One region of the Cupriavidus sp. YAF13 genome, then DNA from elsewhere that is predicted to be linked to it. Evidence: predicted binding sites of a transcription regulator. Region 1 holds the regulator's gene; each other region holds the start of a gene.
The links. The regulator sigma-54, encoded in region 1, starts transcription at its own class of promoters, with help from an activator protein. The targets are predictions, from matches to a motif close to TGGCANGNAANCTGCTTT.

Region 1 (6,345 bases):
GGCCAGGCAGCCGATCGTCTCGGGCATGGTGGGCTCGTCCTGGCGGGCGACCTCATTGCCGCTGGCGATCAGGCAGACACCGAAGGGCGAGCGATCGCGCATGCAGGTGCGCACCATGTCCACGTAGCGCGCTTCGAACACGCGCAGTGGCAGCAGCCCATCGGGAAAGAGTACGGTATGCAGCGGAAACAGCGGCAGGCCATCCAGCGTAGGCCCCGCCGAGGTGCTGTGCGAGGCGGAGAATGAAGTGGATGAGCCGGGTGTGGCGGGTGAGGACATGCTGAGCCAGCAAAGGTTTCGGGCGAGAATTGCCGAGCCTGACCGCGAAACCTGGCGGTGCGGTGTTTAGCCGCCCGGCGCGAGCTCGCGGTGTCTCACCAGCACATTACCATGGGCACGAAAATAGTTGGCAAGTCTTTCCGCGATGTACACGGAGCGATGCTGCCCGCCAGTGCAACCGATTGCGACGGTCAGGTAACTGCGATTGTCAGCGATGAAACTTGGCAGCCACTTTTCCACATAGGCGCGTATGTCCTCGGCCATGGCCAGCACCATCGGCTGGCTTTGCAGGAAGTCGATCACGGGCTCGTCGCGGCCGGTCAGCGGGCGCAGCGCCAGGTCGTAATAGGGGTTGGGCAGCGAGCGCACGTCGAACACCAGGTCGGCGTCACTGGGCACGCCGTGCTTGAAGCCGAACGACTCGAACAGTAATGTGAGCTTGAGGTCATCGCCGCGCACGAATTCCTTGATCCACGCGCGCAATGTATTGGTGCGCACATTGCTGGTGTCGATGCGGTGCGCAGCCTCCGCCAGCGGGCTCAGGAGCTCGCGCTCCATCTCGATGGCCTCGATCAGCGAGGTGTCGTTGAGTGCGGCCTCGGCGGTACTGTCGGCGAGATTCTCGTTCTTGGGATTGGCCGAGAGGCTAGCCATGGCTGCGCGCATCGACAGCGGATGGCGCCGCCTTGTCTCGGAATAACGCTGCACCAGCGCATCGGTATTGGCGGTCAGGAAGACCACCCGGACCTGGTGTTCGGAGGCGAGGTCGCGCAGCGTGCCGGGCAGCTTGTCCAGCGATTCGCGGCTACGGATATCGGTGGCGACGCCCAGATGGGTGTAGCCCTGCGCCGCCAGGTACTGGGCCAGCTCCGGGATAAACTGCGCCGGCAGGTTGTCGACGCAGTAGTAGCCCGCGTCTTCCAGTACGTTCAAGGCAACGGATTTGCCGGAGCCGGAGATCCCGGTGATAAGTATGATGCGCATAGCACGACAAGCATAACATCAGGTGATGACGCCGTCATGACGGCGCCGTGCCAGCAAAAATGGCGAACCGAAAAGGTTCGCCATTTTTACACGTCCGCGCCGCAAATGATGCCGGTAGCTTACTTGGACAAGCAGTCGCTCATGAAGGCTTTGCGTTCATCGCCCTTCTTGCCGGTGGCCTGGGCGTTGCAGGTCTTCATCTTTTCCTGCTGGCTGTTCTTGGCGGGTGCGGCCGCGGGCTTGTTGGACAGGCAATTGCTCATGAAGGCCTTGCGCTCGTCGCCCTTCTTGCCGGTGGCCTGCGTGTTGCAAGCCTTCATCTTGTCCTGCTGGGTGTTAGCTGCAGCGGGTGCGGCTGCGGCAGCGGGTGCCGCGGCCGGTGCATTCTGGGCGAAGGCGCCGGTGGCAAAAAGCGGGGCTACCAGCACGCACATCGCGATCAATTTTTTCATGCTTGCTCTCCTGGCTGTGGAAAACTTCATGGCTGCTGGCCTGTCGGCTCGGCAACTCGGGCTGGGCCCAATGCCCATTACTGCACAAAACGGCCTATGCCCCAATCGCGTTGACCATTGAAGCGCGGCCGGATGTAAGCAATTGAAAACGGCCCCGTCGTGGTCGCATGACGTGGGCCTGCCAAGCCTAGAGTAGCCTGCCCTGGCCCCGCGATGCGACATCGGCCTGCATCGCGGCGCGCTGGCGGTCCATGAAGTCGCGCAGCGTGTCGATGCCGCGCAAGCGCAGGATGGTGTTGCGCACGGCGGCCTCGACCAGCACGGCGAGATTTCGGCCGGCCGCCACCTGGATCTTGACCATGTGGATAGGCAGGCCGAGCACGTCGAGATACTGGGAGTCCAGCGGCAGGCGCTCGAATTCGCCATCGTTGCGGCGTACCAGCTGCACCACCAGCTTGAGCTTCATCTTGCGGCGTACCGCAGTCTCGCCAAAGATGGTCTTGATGTCGAGCAGGCCCAGGCCGCGCACTTCCAGCAGGTTCTGCAGCAGCGGCGGGCAGCGGCCCTCAATGAAGTCCGGCCCGAGGCGCACGAAATCGACGGCATCGTCCGCCACCAGCCCATGTCCGCGCGAGATCAGTTCCAGGCCGAGCTCGCTCTTGCCCAGGCCGGATTCGCCCATCACCAGCACGCCCATGCCGAGGATGTCGAGGAACACGCCGTGCATGGTTACGCGCGGCGCGGAAATGCGCGACAGATAGAGGCGCAGGTGATCGATCACCGCGGCCGAAGACACCGGCGTGGTGAACAGCGGGGTGGACGAGCGCGTGCAGCGCAGTTCCAGGTCGGGCGGCGGCTCCATGCCGTCGGCGATCACCAGGAACGGCGGCTCCAGCAGGATCAGCTCGCCCATCTGGCGCTTGCGCATCTCGTCATCGAGGCGCTGGTAATACGTGATTTCGGGCTTGCCCAGCACCTGGATCCGGTTCGGGTGGATCAGGTTCAAGTGGCCGACGAGATCGGCCGCGGACGTGGCTTCACGCGCAAACTCGACATCGAAGGCGCGGTCCGCACCCTCCAGTCCTGCTACCCAGGAGAGTTTGATATCGGCTGCGTTGTCGTCGAAGATCGACTGCGAGGTGACGCCAGTGAGTTCCATTCGGGTGCTTTCAGGGGCGGGCTTTCAGTGCCGGATCAAGGGTGCCATTGCGTCAGCAACTGGTGCACGTCGTCGGGGGTGGGCAGGGTAGCCAGTCCTTCGCGCATCTCGCGGTCGGACAGCAACTGGGCGATCTCGGAGAGAATTTCCAGATGCTGCTGGGTGGCCTGTTCGGGCACCAGCAGGAAGATCAGCAGCGCGACCGGCTTGCCGTCGGGCGACTCGAAGGGGATCGGCTCGGCCAGGCGCATGAAGGCGGCCAGTGGCTGCTTCAGTCCCTTGATACGGCCGTGGGGGATTGCAACCCCCGCGCCTAGGCCGGTGGACCCCAGCGACTCGCGGGCGAACAGGTTGTCGGTCACGGTCGCGCGCGCTACGCCATGGTTGTTCTCGAAGAGGAGCCCGGCCTGTTCGAACACGCGCTTCTTGCTGGTGACGCTGACGTCGAGGTTGATGTTGCCGGGTGGCAGCAATTTAGCCAAACGATTCATGTGGAATGCGCAGGGTTTTCTAGTAAGCAGGCCCGGGGCCAGGAGGCGTCCCGCCGGGCGGAAAGTGGATAAAAACCAAGGCCCGAGGTTTCCACCGGTTGTCCCCCATGCCGGTGTCGGGCGTCTGGCCATTATAGAGCAGGCCCGCTTCCGCTTTGTGCATTGCAATGGCCGATGCGCTCAAGCGGTGCTGCATGCACCGGAATGGCTAGGCCAGTCAACTATGTATTGCACAGCATACACCGGTACATATGCGTTGCGGAATCCCCTGTGTGCCCCGATTGGGTAGGCCGCAATGAAAAAGCCGCGCTCTGGGCGCGGCTTGATTCCATTTTTCAAGGGACTGACACCGACGGCCCGGTATGTGGGCCGTCAGGCACGGTCATTGCTGCATCTGCGATGCGGCCATCTGATACTTGACCGCTTCACGGTCGTGGCTCTGCACGCGATCCTTGTGGCGAATCACCTGCCGGTCGAGCTTGTCGACCAGTGCGTCGATAGCGGCATACAGGTCTTCATGATGCGCTTCGACAAAGATGTCCTTGCCCTTGAGATGTAGATTGATTTCCGCGTACTGCCGCCGGTCCTTTTCTTTTGTATTGTCGACAGAGAGCAGCACACTTACGCCAATGACTTGATCGAAATGCCTGACGATACGCTCCAGTTTCGTTTCCACGTACTCACGCAGAGGGGGCGTGATGTCCAAGTGGTGTCCACTGATCTTGAAGTTCATAGCGTTTCTCCTTCTGAAAGAGCTGCATCAGGCAGGCGATGCAGCTCGGCTACAAAGTCTTACGGAGATTGACCGCGGGAATCTTGAGCGCTTCGCGGTATTTGGCAACGGTACGCCGTGCTACCACAAAGCCTTGCTCGCCGAGCAATTCGGCAATCCGGCTGTCGGACAAGGGGTTCCTAGCGTCTTCGGCTCCTATCAATTGCTTGATCAACGCACGGATTGCCGTTGATGAGGCCGCGCCGCCGGTTTCTGTGGATATGTGAGAGCCGAAAAAATACTTCAGCTCGAAAGTCCCCATCGGCGTTGCCATGTATTTATTGGTAGTCACCCGAGAGATGGTGGACTCGTGTAAACCCAGTGTATCGGCAATCTCCCGCAAAACCAAGGGGCGCATCGCAATTTCACCGTGGGTGAAGAAGTTCTTTTGACGTTCGACAATGGCTTGTGCGACGCGCAATATCGTGTCGAACCTTTGCTGGATATTCTTGATCAACCAGCGTGCTTCCTGCAGCTTTTGCTGCAATCCGGCCGCGCCTGCATCGCCTTTTGCACCGCGCAAAATCTGCGCGTACATGTCGTTGATGCGTAGCCGCGGCATCACATCCGGGTTTAGGTGGGCGATCCATCCGCCGCTCAACTTTCGAACAAAAACATCGGGCACCACGAAATCCGCTTCTGGCCGGCTGTAGGCATGGCCGGGATAGGGCGCGAGCGAGCGGATCAGTTCATGGGCGGCCTTGAGTTCCGGCTCGTCCACTTGCAGCGCCTTTTTAAGGCGCGTGTAATCGCGCACCGCCAGCAGCTCGAGGTGGTTGGTGACGATGCTCAGCGCCAGTTCGCGCTGCGGATGCTTGAGCCTGCGCAATTGCAGCGCCAGGCACTCGGCGGCGTTGCGTGCCCCGACGCCCGGCGGATCGAAGCTCTGCAGCAGCGTGAGCACAGCCTGGATCTCGTCGACCTCGAACTCGAGCTCCTCCGGCAGCTCGCTGCAGATTTCCTCGAGCGTCGTGCTCAGGTAGCCATCATCGTCCAGGGATTCGACCAGAAAGATAGCCAGCCCCTTGTCGCGCAGGGAAATCTTGAGCGGCGCCAGCTGTTCCATGAGGTGTTCACGCAGCGTGGGCTCGGCGTCGCGCAGCTGCATCGGGGTCTTTTCGTCGTCTTCGCCTTGCGGGCGGCGGGCGAAGTCGTCCAGGCTCCAGTCGCTGCCGTAATCCTCGTTGCTGTCGGAGTAGCTGTCGTCGGCTTCGGGGGCGCCATCCGGGCGGTTCTCGCTGGTGCCCTGGCCATCGGCGGGCGCCGGCGCGGGCGCGCTCTGCAGGTTCACCGAGCCGTCCGAAGACACGCGCAACGGGCTGTCCAGCCAGTCGTTCTCACGCTCGAGCAAGGGGTTCTCGGTCAGCGCCTGTTCCACTTCCTGCTGCAGTTCAAGCGTGGACAGTTGCAGCAGCCGGATCGACTGCTGGAGTTGCGGCGTAAGCGCGAGATGCTGCGAGAGGCGGAGCTGTAGCGACGGTTTCATGCGACCTATTTTATGCTCAACTTCCGTACTGATGGAACGGAAATTGCTATCGCTGGTGTCGCTATGATCGTTTGAAGGATAAAAGGCGACACCGAAGCCGCCCGGGGGCCGATGCGCGGCAGGCGCCACGCGCCCTTACATGCGGAAGTTCTCGCCCAGGTAGACCTTGCGCACCGACTCGTTGGCGATGATGTCCTCAGGCTGCCCGGACGCCAGCACCGCGCCTTCGCTGATGATGTAGGCGTGGTCGCAGATGCCCAGCGTCTCGCGCACGTTGTGGTCGGTGATCAGCACGCCGATATTGCGTGCCTTGAGGAAGCTGACGATGCGCTGGATTTCGCCTACCGCGATCGGGTCGACACCGGCGAAGGGCTCGTCGAGCAGGATGAAGCGCGGCGCGGAGGCCAGCGCGCGGGCGATTTCCACGCGGCGGCGCTCGCCGCCGGACAGCGATAGCGCCGGGTTGTCGCGCAGGTGGGCAATCTGCAGGTCATCCAGCAGGGTGTCCAGCCGGCGCTCGATCTCGGCCTTGCCCAGGGGTTTGCCATCGTTGAGCTGCAGCTCCAGCACCGCGCGGATGTTCTCCTGCACATTGAGCTTGCGGAACACCGAGGCTTCCTGCGGCAGGTAGGACAGGCCCATGCGCGCTCGCTCATGGATGGCCAGGCCGCTGATGTGCTTGTCGTCGAGCACGATATCGCCCTCGTCCAGCGCCACCAGCC
Region 2 (6,345 bases), on a different contig from region 1:
TCTGCCCTTGGCCAGCGCGAGTTCTTCCGCGTCGGGCGGGGTATAGCTCGTGAAGTAGCCAGCCGCCACCTTGGCGTCAATTTCCACGCGGGCATCGGCCGGGATCAGTGCATCGGGAATCGCAACCTGCTCAACCACCTCGATACCCTGAGCGGTCAGCGCCCCGTGCTTCATATTGCTCATCGAAGCCCAGCGGTCGATACGCTTGATGCCGAGCCAATGGAACACATCGGGCATGAGCTCCTGGAAGCGCATGTCCTGCACGCCGGCGATACATTCCGTGCGTGCGAAATAAGTCTCGGCCCGGTCGCCGCCAACCTGGCGCTTGCGGGCGTTGTAGACCAGGAACTTGGTTACCTCGCCCAGTGCCCGGCCTTCCTTCCGGTTATAGACCACCAGCCCGACACCGCCCTGCTGCGCCATCTCGATGCACACCTCGATGCCGTGGGCCAGGTACGGCCGGCAGGTACATATGTCGGAGCCGAACACGTCCGAGCCGTTGCACTCGTCATGCACGCGGCAGGCCACCTTGGTCTCGGGCTTGCCAAGCTGGCTGACATCGCCGAAGAAGTACAGGGTCATGCCGCCGATCGGCGGCAAGAACACTTTCAGGTCGGGGCGCGTGACCAGTTCCGGAAACATGCCGCTGGTCTGCTCGAACAGGCTGCGGCGCAGCATGCTTTCCTTGATCCCGAAGCGGCGCGCCAGCCCCGGCAGGTACCAGACCGGATCGATCGCGGCTTTGGTGACCCGCACGTCGCCATTGGCATGAAGGATCTGCCCGTCTGGCGTGAGCCGGCCCGCCGCGATGGCGCCCATCAGTTCGGGCATGTTGATGTGGGCGCGCGTAATGGCGATCGAGGGACGGATATCGATGCCCGCGGCGATCCGGTCGCCGAAGGCGCTGGAAACCAGGTGACCCCAGGGATCCATCGAGACGATCTTGTCCGGGTCGCTCCACTGCGGGTGGGGCCCGATGGCGTCAGCCGGCGAAGTATCGGTGAGATCGGCGCGGTGGTCTCGCTGCAGCTTGCCGGACGCGACTGCCAGCGCGCGGTAGACCGCGTAAGCGCCGGAATGGGTGCCGATCACATTGCGCTGAGCCGGATTGGTCAGGCTCGCGATCACGGGGCCGCGCTCCGCTGCCGTGGCGGCCCCCCAGTGGATTGGCTCGGCCGGCTTGTCGCGGCGCGCGTGCGAGGTCAGGACAATATGATCGGACATGGCAGCCTCGGAACGTGAATCCTGACCAAACGGTCAGGTTTACGATTCCATAGTAGGCAACCTTCGTGCCATATCCCAATGCTCGTTTTTACCCTGTGTTGCACACCGCACGATACCGCTTGCGCACCGTGCCGGTGCGCCAGCGCCGCAGCCAGCGCTGGCCTGGTGCATAGGCACCATGTAAAAGCGGCACCGGGCCGCTGGGGCCGGGTGCCGCTGGATGTGCCTTCGGATAAACCGGAAGCGCTATCGGGACTATCGGGGCTATCGGGGCTATCGGTCGGTCAGGTTGACCGTGACTGCCCCGCCGGCTGCCGCTGGACCGGCTCAGGGGCAGCAGGCCATAGCGCCAGGCGCAATGCACGCAACGGCGCACCGCTCTCCACGTAGCGATGGAACAAGGCGCCAGCGGCGTTGCTAAGCAGCCAGGCCAGCACCATGCCGAGCGCATTGAGCACGGGCTGGTGCGGCGCCAGATGGAAGACCAGGGCATTGACCACCAGGCAAATCGGGAAATGCACCAGGAACACCGAGTAGGAAATACGCCCGAAAAACGCCAGGAACCGGGCCTGCGGCCAGTGCTCGAGCCAACCGCCACGGCGCGCCGTGCCGAGCAGGAGCGCGATCGCCAGCGCCACCGCGATGCGCAGCCGGAAATCCACGGCCAACGCTGCCAGCACCACGGTGCACAACACCAGCAATGCCACCGGCGAACGCTCAGGCTCGGATGCCCAGAAGGCCAGCGTGCCCAAGCCGTAGGCGCCAAAGAAATAAATCGCCCAGATATCCCATGTGGCATCACGGTTGAACCAGAACAGCGAAGCCAGCACCATCCCGGCCACCACCAGCGGGCCCTTCGGGCTGCCGCCCACGTCGAACCATTGCTCGCAGCGGCGGGCTGCCCACAATGCCACCATCAGCAACGCGAACAATTGCAGGTCGATGGCCACATACCAGACGCCGGCGGACAAGGCATCAAAGTCCAGCACGTTGTGCAGCAGCAGCACATGCGCCAGGAACTGATGCAGGCCGGGGGCGCCGGGAATGGAGTCGTGGTGCATCCAGGTGCGCGCAATGGCGGCACCGGCAATGGCAATCAAGATAGCCGCGGTATAGGGCACCACCAGCTTCTGGTAGCGGCGCCAGATTGCCTGCAAGGGACGCGGCACCATCAAATGCCCGGCGGGAGCCAGGCTGCGCGCCGCCAGGAAGCCACTGATGACGAGGAACGCCTGCACGGCAATGCGCGCGTACTGCGAGAACCAGTCGAGCAGGCCGGGCGCCAGCACGTGGGCCGCATCGGACATGGGGCCGTAGAAGGCAAGATGGTGCAGCACGATCAGCTGTGAACTGATCGCCTTGAGAGCGTCAATGCACGCCATGCGCGAAGGACGGGGGCTCATTTGTTATAAGAATGCTACAAAGTGCACAAGGACCGGATTCTACTCCCAGGAAACAGGATGGCGCCAAAACGGGCCACGATGCACTGCCGCAAAACGGCCAAAAGCGTTGTGTTGATCACACATTGCACCGCAATATATGTACCAGACAGCATATTGACGGCGCTTACCTAAAAAATGTAACGATTCCCCACCGGTCCCCGGCATGACAGCCAGAGCAACGCCGCCGCCACGCCCAGCGAAACCCAATAATCGGTGGGCGCGCCGGCCCACCAGTGGATGTGCCAGGGCACGAAACTCGGCGCAAAGCGCGCCAGCCCGAATGCCGGGTTCAGCACGAACCAGAGAAAATCCTCGCTGATCCAGAACACCATGATGCAGGCGATCACGCGCGCCTCGGCGCGCCAGTTCCAGCGCCCGCCGAACACCAGTGAAAAATGGAAGAACAGCGCCACGCAGGGGAATACCCAAGCGTGATAGCCCGTCATCGGGCGCCCGCCCCAGAAAATATCCAGCAGCCAGTGATGCTCGATGCGCCAGGTGGGCAGGTTGGCCGCCCAGCCCGCGGCACCCTCGATCTGGATCTCCACGTTCGCAAAAAAATAGGCCAGCAGCAGGGTCCACGCCACGGTAAGCACCAGCACCATGGGATGGCGCGACGGATAGGACTGGTCCGCGTGCCGAGTTGAAGAAGACAGGTTCAGCGCGCGCATCTCAACGCGCCGCGGTCGCAGCCGCACCGCCGTGGCCGGCAGGCTGGCCGCACCGCGCCAATTGCCCGAGCACGGTTTCCAGCACGCGGCGCGCCGCCGCCGGTTGCCCCAGCGCGCTAGCCCGCGCACGCATCTGGTCGAGCCGCGCCGGCTCCGCCAGCAAAAGGCGCACCCGGTATTCCAGCGATACCAGGTCGACCGCCTTGAGCGCGGCGCCTTGCTCCAGCAGGTAATCGGCATTGCGCTCTTCCTGCCCGGGAATCGGCGCATTGACCACCATCGGCACGCCCATCGCCAGGCATTCGGACGTGGTCAGGCCGCCGGGCTTGGTGATGACAAGGTCGGAGCACGCCATCAGGCGCTCCACCTCGTTGGTAAAGCCGAAGGGAACGAGGCGTCCGGGGTGTGCGGCGGCCAGGGTCTTGAGCCGCGCCAGCGCGGTCTCGTTGCGCCCGGCCAGCACGATCAGCTGGAAATCGTGGTCCAGCCGCATCAGCGCCCCGGCCACGTCGTCAAGGCCGCCAAGCCCTGCCCCGCCGCCCATCAGCATAATGGTGCGCCGTGCCGGATCGAGCCCGAAATGCCGTGCGCAGGCCTGGCGATCCTGCGGGTGGGAGAACGCCGGCACCACCGGAATCCCCGTGGTATGGATGCGGCCAGCCTCGATCCGACTGGCCCGCATGCGAAACGCGATTTCCTCGCTGGCGGCGAAGTAACCCGTCATATGGGGAATCACCCACATGCCGTGCAGATCAAAGTCCGTCACCTGCACCCACACTGGTACCGCCAGCCGCTGCCGGCGCACCTCATGCATCAGGATCTCGGCGGGCAGGAAGTGCGTGCAGACGATGGCATCCGGGGCAAACTCGTCAATCGCACGGCGCAGCGCGCGCGTGCTCAGGCGCTCGGCAGCGCGCCGCAGCTTTTGCATCGGCGCTGCCGGGTCGGCCTCGGAAGTGTGCTGGTAAAGCATGCCCCAGAGGGCCGGATAGCTGTTCACCAGCTTGATGTAGAAGTCGGTGTAGAGCTTGCGAAACGTGGCCGGGACGTATTCCATCACGTCAAGGTGAAGCGTCCGCACATCGGGGAATTCGGCTTCGGCGGTAAGGCGCAGTGCTTCGGCGGCGCGCATGTGGCCGGCGCCGGCGGAAACACTGAGGAACAGGATCTTCTGCTGCTGCATGGGGATCGGGGAGTTTGACCTTCCGGGGTGATCCCGGAGGTGCCGGGACGCTGGGGTGTTGGAGAGTTTCGGGGCGGTGCTCACTTCATGACGAAGGACTTGATCAGCGTCAGTTCGCCGGGCTTGCGCATCGGCACGCGGAACACCTGTTGTTTTTCGTTGGGCGTGTTTTCATCGGTGATCAGCGCCACTTGCGCCACGGTAATGGCTTCGGGGCCGGCGCCGCTGCCGTAGTAGTTCACATAGACCAGGTAGGTGCCGGGTGGCGGCGCGGCAATCGAATAGATCTCCGGGCCATAGCCGGTGGTGACGTCAACATCGAGCGCGCCGCCGTTGCTGGCCACGCGATTCGCATAGAAGGTGTGCTGGCCGTCGGGCGCCACCACATGCAGGTCCAGGTCGGTCTGATCGCTGTCCCAGGACAGCACCACGCGCAGGCGTGGACGGGTCTTGCCCTGGTAGCCGTCGTAGAACTGCACGCGCTTGCTGGCACCCTGCGCACTGCGGATCTCCACGCTGTTGCTGCCGCCCGAGAAGGCATAGGGCCGTGAGAAGCGGCCATCTTCCTCGACCCGCTGCGGCATCGCCACGCCGTTGACCACCAGGGTGGCAACCGAGCCGCCGCCGCGCCGCCCGCGCCCGCCGGGTGCGGGGTTCGACGCGGCGCTCGCGGTATCCGCCTCGGGCTTGGGCGCCGCGCGGATGCGCCCGGCAATCATGGCGCTGGCGGCTTGCCCGGCCCGCGTGGAGACCGCCACTGCCGGGTAATGCACTTCCTGCGTATAGGCCGAAGCATCACCAGCCGAGTTGCGCCAGCCATTGCGCGGCGTGGTGAACTCGATGGCATCGTCGGCACGCGCGGCGCCGGCCAGCAACAGGGCCGGCAGGGTCAGGCTGATCAAGGCTAGTTTCAGCGAGTGCTGCATATCCGCGGTTCCTTCCTGCGTTCTTTGCGACTGGTTTTCTGGCTGGGCATCAGCGTGGCTGTCAGTATGGCTCATCGATGTGCCGGATCAGAAACGCACCGACTTCATCAGCGCCAGTTCGCCCAGCTTGCGCAGCGGCACCACGAGCGTCTCACGCTTTTCATTGAGCGTGTTCTCGTTGTAGATCAGCGTGAGCTTGGCGGTGATCAGGTCGCGATCGTTCTTGCCTTTCTCGAAGTTGTAGCCGTCGGCGTTGAAGTTGCCCCAGTAGTTCACATAGAACAACCACACGCCGGGACGCGGCGCCGCGCTCGAGAAAATCTCCGGCCCCGCACCGTCCACGCTATCCACGTCCAGACCGCCCCCTTCCGGCAGCAAGGGGCTGGCAAAGAAGGCATGGCCACCGTCGGGTGAAATCACATGCAGGTCGACCTCGGCCTTGGGATCGTCCCAGGTCAACACCGCGCGCAGCTTGGCCTGGATCTTGGTCGCGTCGGCCTCGTAGAACTGCAGGCGCTGGCGCGAGGCGCCATCGGTGGACACGATCTCCACACTGTTGGAGCCTCGGCCAAACGCCCACGGCCGCGCAAAGCGTCCCTGCTCGTCGGCATACAGCGGCATGGCCGTGCCGTTGACCACCAGCGTGGGCGGCTTGCGGCCTTCCTTGCCGACCTTGCGCAGGCGCCCCTCGATCAGCGTGCGGTACTTCTGCGCGCCGCGGTCCACCGGCGGCTTGGGATACGCGGCGGTATAGCGCTCGAGCTCGTTGGCCAAGCCGCCGTGACGCCAGCCGCCAACCGGGCCGTCCAGATCGGCAACCGGCTCGGCCGTGGCCAGCAGCGGTGCCGCGGCACAGGCCAGGGCGAGCACGCCGTGGCGCCAGTTGCGGGACAGATTGC
Region 3 (6,345 bases), on a different contig from region 1:
TCGATCGACACCGCTGGCGCATTGATGCCGGCGTTATTGAACAGCACATCGAGCCGGCCGAAATGGTCGCGAACCTGGGCAAAGAGCCGCTCCACCGAATCCGGATCGCTGACGTCGCATTGCACCGCCAGCGCCGTATAACCCTCGGCCGTGGCTTGCACGGCCAGCGCCTCTAGCGGTGCGGCGGTACGCCCGGCAAACACCACCCGATAGCCTGCCACGAGCAGCGCCTGCGCCACCGCCTTGCCGATGCCGCGGGCCGCACCCGTTACCAGCGCAACCTTGCCTTGCTCACTCATGCTGTCTTCTCCGGACTGGATTGTTGAATGGATCGTGAATCGTGAATCGGGAAACGAATGCCTGGATGCCTGGATGCCTGGATGCCCGGATGCCTGAATGCCTACTTGACCGGAATCGGCGTGGCAGCAGCCACCGGCACGGCGGTCACGCTATTCTGCGGGCTGCCGGACACGATGCGGTCCGAGTAGGTCAGGTAGACCAGGGTATTGCGCTTGCGGTCGACCGTGCGCACCACGTGCAGGGTCTTGAACAGGATCGACATGCGCTCGGAAAACACATTGTCCTGCTGGCGCAGCGGCCCCTTGAACGTGATCGGGCCTACCTGGCGGCAGGCAATGGAGCTTTCCGGCGGGTCTTCGGCCATGCCCAGCGAACCCTTGATGCCTCCGGTGCGGGCACGCGACACGTAGCAGGTCACGCCTTCGACCTGCGGATCGTCATAGGCTTCGATCACGACCTTGTCGGAGCCGGTCATGCGGAAATTGGTGCTCACGCTGCCGATTTCCTCGGCATGCACGGCCGGCGCCAGCAGCGCCAACGCCGCCAGAAGACCGCTCAGGGGCCAAAACGGCCCACGGGAAACGCGATGGGAACGCCCGGATTGCATGGCCGTGCCCCCCACCTCAGGACACCGTGCCGGTGATTTCATCGTGCCGTTTTTCCATTTCCTGGCGCAGCTGGCGGCGCAGCTGGGCTGCGGCAAAGCGCTGTCGCTCGACTTCGTCGCGGGGCACCAGCGGCGGCACTTCGGCAGGTGCGCCGCTGTCGTCCACCGCGACCATGGTGAAGTAGCAGCTGTTGGTATGGCGAACCAGCTTGCTGCGGATATTCTCCGTGATCACCTTGATGCCGATTTCCATGGAGCTGCGGCCGGTGAAGTTGACTGCCGCCAGGAACGTCACCAGCTCACCCACGTGGATGGGCTGGCGAAACACCACCTGGTCGACCGACAGCGTGACCACATAGCGCCCGGCATAGCGGCTGGCACAGGCGTAGGCCACCATGTCGAGGTACTTGAGGATGGTGCCGCCGTGCACATTGCCGGAGAAATTGGCCATGTCCGGCGTCATCAGCACGGTCATGGAAAGCTGGTGGGACAGGTCATTCATGATGAAAATCCGGAATCTGGAAGCGGCCGGGCCGACCCGCGGCGCAGGTCGAAAGGCTGGCGCCGACGATCGGCAGTTTAACCCGGAACGATCGTCCTGCCTTACCCCCGAGAACGTCAAAAAGCACCCGGGCACCAATAAAAAAGCGGCCCAACGGGCCGCCTTCTCATTAGCGCCTGGGGCGCGGACTACTTATTTCTTCTTGTTCACAGCGTCCTTGAACCCTTGGCCGGCAGAGAACTTGACCGTCTTGGCGGCCGGAATCTTGATGGTCTCGCCAGTACGCGGATTGCGTCCGGTACGTGCGGCGCGCTTGCCGGAGCTGAAGCTGCCGAAGCCCACCAGCGTTACCGAATCACCCTTGGCAACCGCCTTCTTAATGTTGTCCAGAGCGGCATTCAGCGCGCGCTCTGCTGCAGCATTGCTCAGTTCCGCGTCAGCGGCGATGGCAGATACCAGTTCACCTTTATTCATGGCTGATTTCCCTTGTTGGTCGTCTTGATCGGAGTGTCTGCCACGCGGCAAATTACCGATCGGCGCAGTCTAATCCGCGCTTTACGCATTGGGCAATCCCCAGTGGCACCAATGCAACGAAAAAAGCCGCAAATCCTTGAGTCAAGCGCCTTTGCGGGGAATTTACCCCTCCTTTTCCGTGCTTTCAAATGCGGCCGGCGAGAGRAGTGGTCATTCGAACGCTGGTACGTGATGACAGGCATCGCTTGACAAGCTCAGGCCATCGCTGTGCGCGCCTTGTTGCCGCCGAACCCACCCAGGCGGCTTGGTCGGCAGCATCCCAATGGCTTTGGATGGACGCGCCAGAAAGAACCCATCATGGTGCATATAACCGGTGGGTGCGCGCCCCAAATCGGGGCATTGCCTCATTTTGGCGCAGACGCCGCGTGCCATGCATCCCCGGCGCATGACATTCGGTTTCCGGTGATGGCTTCGCAATCCGTGCGGCACCCACGTCGAGCGCGACAAATCGGTGCAAATTCCACCAACACGGTGCAGATCCCTGTCTCCGATGCCCCAGACTGGTACGCTTTTTGCGTACGTGTGCTCCCATTTTGCGCATTGAGGATTGTATGGACAAATGGAAGAGCGGCACCGATGCCCTGTTCATCTTGCTGGGGGCGATCATGGTGCTCGCCATGCACGCGGGCTTTGCGTTCCTGGAGCTGGGCACGGTGCGCAAGAAGAACCAGGTCAACGCACTGGTCAAGATATTGGTGGATTTTGCGGTTTCCACGATCGCCTATTTCTTTATTGGCTACACCGTGGCCTATGGGGTCGAGTTCTTCACCAGCGCCCATGCACTGGCGGAAAGAAGCGGCTACGAGCTGGTGAAGTTCTTCTTCCTGGCAACGTTTGCCGCCGCCATACCGGCGATTATTTCTGGCGGCATTGCCGAGCGCTCGCGCTTCAATCCGCAACTGGTGGCCACCTTCGTGCTGGTGGGCCTGGTCTATCCCTTCTTCGAGGGCATCGTCTGGAACAACCGCTTTGGCGTGCAGGACTGGATCGCCTCGGTCGCGGGCGCGCCGTTCCACGACTTCGCCGGCTCCGTCGTGGTCCATGCCATGGGCGGCTGGATCGCGCTTCCCGCCATATTGCTGCTGGGCGCGCGCCGCGGCCGCTACCAGAAAGACGGCCGCATCAGCGCGCACCCGCCCTCGAACATCCCGTTCCTGGCGCTGGGCGCATGGGTGCTGGCGGTAGGCTGGTTCGGTTTCAATGTCATGAGCGCGCAAACCGTCGACAAGATCAGCGGGCTGGTGGCCATCAACTCCCTGATGGCCATGGCCGGCGGCACGCTGGCCGCCTGGGCGGCCGGCCGCAACGACCCCGGCTTTGCCTACAACGGCCCGCTGGCCGGGCTGGTGGCGGTCTGCGCCGGATCCGACCTGATGCACCCGTTGGGCGCGCTGGTCACGGGCGCCATCGCCGGTGCGCTGTTCGTCTACCTGTTCACGCTGGCCCAGAACAAGTGGCATATCGATGATGTGCTGGGCGTCTGGCCGCTGCACGGGCTGTGCGGCGCGTGGGGCGGCATTGCCGCCGGCATCTTTGGCAGCCAGGCACTCGGTGGCATTGGCGGCGTTTCGCTCGGCGCGCAGTGCCTCGGCACCCTCCTTGGCATCGTGATCGCCCTGGTGGGTGGCACCGTGGTTTACGGCACGCTCAAGAAAGTCGTGGGCATCCGGCTTGACGCTGAATCGGAATACAACGGCGCGGACCTGTCGCTGCATCGCATCTCCGCCACGCCGGAGCGCGAAACCAACTGGTAAGGCACGGCGCAAAGGGAATTGCGCCCCTGCGCCCCTGCGCCCTTGCGCCCCACCGCCCCTTCTCCTGCGACCCATGGCCGCGAGTGGCGCCCTGCGCCCTTTGCGGCCATTTTGTGCTTGAACTTCCGCTCGCCGCGTAGCAATAATGCGTTGCCCACTTTCGCGCCCCGCCGCCGATGCGCCCGGGCATCCGCTGCATGATGTTCGTTGCCTGTGTACCTGCCGAGCCAGCAAGGGAGAAACGCGATGGATGCCACAACGCTGCAGAAGTATCAGGATGTGGTTGTCGCCTATGCGACGGAAGTCGGGTTCAAGGTTCTCGCCGCCCTCGTCTTCTGGGTGATTGGCCGGTGGCTGATCCATGTCGTGGTACGCATGGTGCAGGGGTCCCTGACCAAGCAAAAGGTCGACCCGACCCTGCTGCGCTATGTCGGCTCCATCGTCACGGTGACCCTGAATGTCGTGCTGATCATCGGGATCCTGGGTTACTTCGGCATCCAGACCACCAGCTTTGCCGCGCTGATCGCGGCGGCCGGCATCGCCATCGGCATGGCGTGGTCGGGGCTGATGTCCAATTTCGCGGCAGGCGCCTTCCTGGTGGTGCTGCGGCCCTTCAAGGTCGGGGATTTCGTCACGGCAGGCGGGACCACCGGCACCGTCAGGGAGATCGGCCTGTTTGCCACCACGCTGGACACGCCCGACAATGTCCTCACCGTGGTCGGCAACAGCAAAATCTTTGCGGACACCATCCAGAACTTCAGCGCCAACCCGTACCGCCGGGTCGAGCTCAAGGCCCAGTTGGCCGGCAGCACGGACGTGGCGGCGGCCGCCACCCTGCTCAAGGCGCGGCTGGCCGCGCTGCCCAACGTTCTGGCCGAGCCGCCGCCGGACGTGGAGATTCTCGAGTTCACCCTGGTGGGTCCGGTGCTTGCGGTACGTCCGCACTGCCATACCGACCATTACTGGCAGGTGTATTTCGATAGCAACCGCGTGATCCGCGAGAGCTTTGGCGAGGCCGGCTTCGCCGCGCCAATGCCAGCCCAACTGGTGGTGCTGCAAAACGCCGCGGCCGCTTAACCGTGTATCGATGGGATGGCGCGGCCAAACTGAGCCAGGCCGCCCCGCTACCGCTGCAGCATCGGCGCCCGGATCATCCGGCGCCGCGCACCGTCGCGCCTGAACGGCCGAAGGCCCGCATCAGCACAGCGCCGCTACCGCAAACGCCCATGACCACCGCCAGCGGCAGCGCGCTGCCGTCCCGCCAGAAGCTGACGGCGGCGCCGGCCAGGGTGCCCAGGGAGAATTGCAGCGTTCCCATCAATGCGGAGGCCGTGCCGGCACGATGGCCCTGCCGGTCCATGGCCAGTGCCGAGGCGTTCGGCAGGATACAGCCAAGGCTGGCGATAAACACAAAGAAGCCCGTCAGCAGCACCGGCAGCGGCGCCAGGCCGGCGAGTACAGCCGCGGCCAAGACTAGGCCGGCCAGGCACGGCGCAAGCAGCGCGCCGCGCAGGACATGGTCCAGCGTGCGGTTGCGCACCAGGCGCGCATTGAGCTGGGACATGCCGATCAGGCCCAATGCGTTGGCGCCGAACACGAAGCCGTAATGGGAGGGATCGATGCCATGCAACTCGATCAGCACGAACGGCGAGCCCGCAATATAGGCAAACATGCCCGCCTGCGCGCAGCCGGCCGACAGCGAATAGCCGACGAAACCCCGATCTCGCAGCAACTCGCCGTAATTCGAGAGCACGCGGCCCAGCCGCAGCGGCATGGCGCTGGCGTGGTCGAGCGATTCCTCCATGTAGCGGTGGACCACCCACAGGATCAGCAGGCTCGCACCGCACAACAGCCAGAAGATGGCACGCCAGCCGAATGCTGCCAGCACGGCGCCCCCGATGATGGGCGCCAGGATCGGCGCCAGGCCCATCACCAGCATCAGCGAGGAGAAGGCGCGCGCGGATTCATGGGCCTCCAGCCGGTCGCGAATGACGGCGCGCGCCATCACCATGCCCGCGCAGCCGCCCAGCGCCTGCAGGAAACGCCACAGCATCAGCGCATCGACGTCACGCGCGAGCGCGCACCCGGCTGCGGCCAGCGCATAGGCCAGCAGGCCGACATACAGCGGCGGCTTGCGGCCAAAGCGGTCGCTGATCGGGCCATAGAATGCCTGCCCCACCGCCAACCCGACCAGGAACGTCCCCAACGTGAGCTGCACGCGGCCGATATCGACCCCGAGATCCCCGGCCAGCGCCGGAAAACTCGGCAGGTACATGTCAATGGAAAGCGGCGCCAGTGCGGTAAGCGAAGCGCATACCAGGAGCCAAAGCGGAAAGCGCCCGGATTGCGGGGCGCGGGTGGAGCGGGTCATCGAAACATCCTGTGGAACAACCAGGCCGCCGGTACGGCCAGCTGCGCCCGATGCGTCAACGGGCTAACGGCGTAGCGGCACGGGAGCGGCTAAAGACGTAATTGTTGCATAGCGTAACAAGCCGCGCACTCGGCACGCCGCGCGGCGATGATGCAGGCGCACGTCCGACCGGACGCGTGCAACTGTGATGACGGGCCTGACGATACCGCGGCATTGCGGCGATTTCGGGCCTCGCTTCGCCGCGGAGTGGAGGAGTGCGTGGCTTTCAACGGCAGCG

Region 2: the regulator sigma-54 is predicted to act here: its motif matches at 1,278-1,295, upstream of AB4061_RS22775 (GTP cyclohydrolase II).
Region 3: the regulator sigma-54 is predicted to act here: its motif matches at 2,445-2,462, upstream of AB4061_RS25960 (ammonium transporter).

What each region holds. Positions count from the first base shown of each region.
Region 1 covers NZ_JBFRDD010000006.1:137,230-143,574, forward strand. The annotation lists gene AB4061_RS07430 (LON peptidase substrate-binding domain-containing protein) at 1-279, opposite strand, end outside; gene rapZ (RNase adapter RapZ) at 346-1,263, opposite strand; gene AB4061_RS07440 (PsiF family protein) at 1,383-1,715, opposite strand; gene hprK (HPr(Ser) kinase/phosphatase) at 1,903-2,874, opposite strand; gene ptsN (PTS IIA-like nitrogen regulatory protein PtsN) at 2,910-3,365, opposite strand; gene hpf (ribosome hibernation-promoting factor, HPF/YfiA family) at 3,748-4,098, opposite strand; gene AB4061_RS07460 (RNA polymerase factor sigma-54) at 4,148-5,623, opposite strand; gene lptB (LPS export ABC transporter ATP-binding protein) at 5,759-6,345, opposite strand, start outside.
Region 2 covers NZ_JBFRDD010000029.1:124,144-130,488, reverse strand. The annotation lists gene AB4061_RS22775 (GTP cyclohydrolase II) at 1-1,224, opposite strand, end outside; gene AB4061_RS22770 (acyltransferase family protein) at 1,509-2,627, opposite strand; gene AB4061_RS22765 (hypothetical protein) at 2,795-3,271, opposite strand; gene AB4061_RS22760 (MGDG synthase family glycosyltransferase) at 3,339-4,520, opposite strand; gene AB4061_RS22755 (YfaP family protein) at 4,601-5,446, opposite strand; gene AB4061_RS22750 (YfaP family protein) at 5,534-6,345, opposite strand, start outside.
Region 3 covers NZ_JBFRDD010000035.1:94,506-100,850, reverse strand. The annotation lists gene AB4061_RS25980 (SDR family oxidoreductase) at 1-299, opposite strand, end outside; gene AB4061_RS25975 (CreA family protein) at 401-907, opposite strand; gene AB4061_RS25970 (acyl-CoA thioesterase) at 924-1,409, opposite strand; gene AB4061_RS25965 (HU family DNA-binding protein) at 1,602-1,883, opposite strand; gene AB4061_RS25960 (ammonium transporter) at 2,495-3,697, shown strand; gene AB4061_RS25955 (mechanosensitive ion channel family protein) at 3,944-4,774, shown strand; gene AB4061_RS25950 (Bcr/CflA family multidrug efflux MFS transporter) at 4,848-6,068, opposite strand.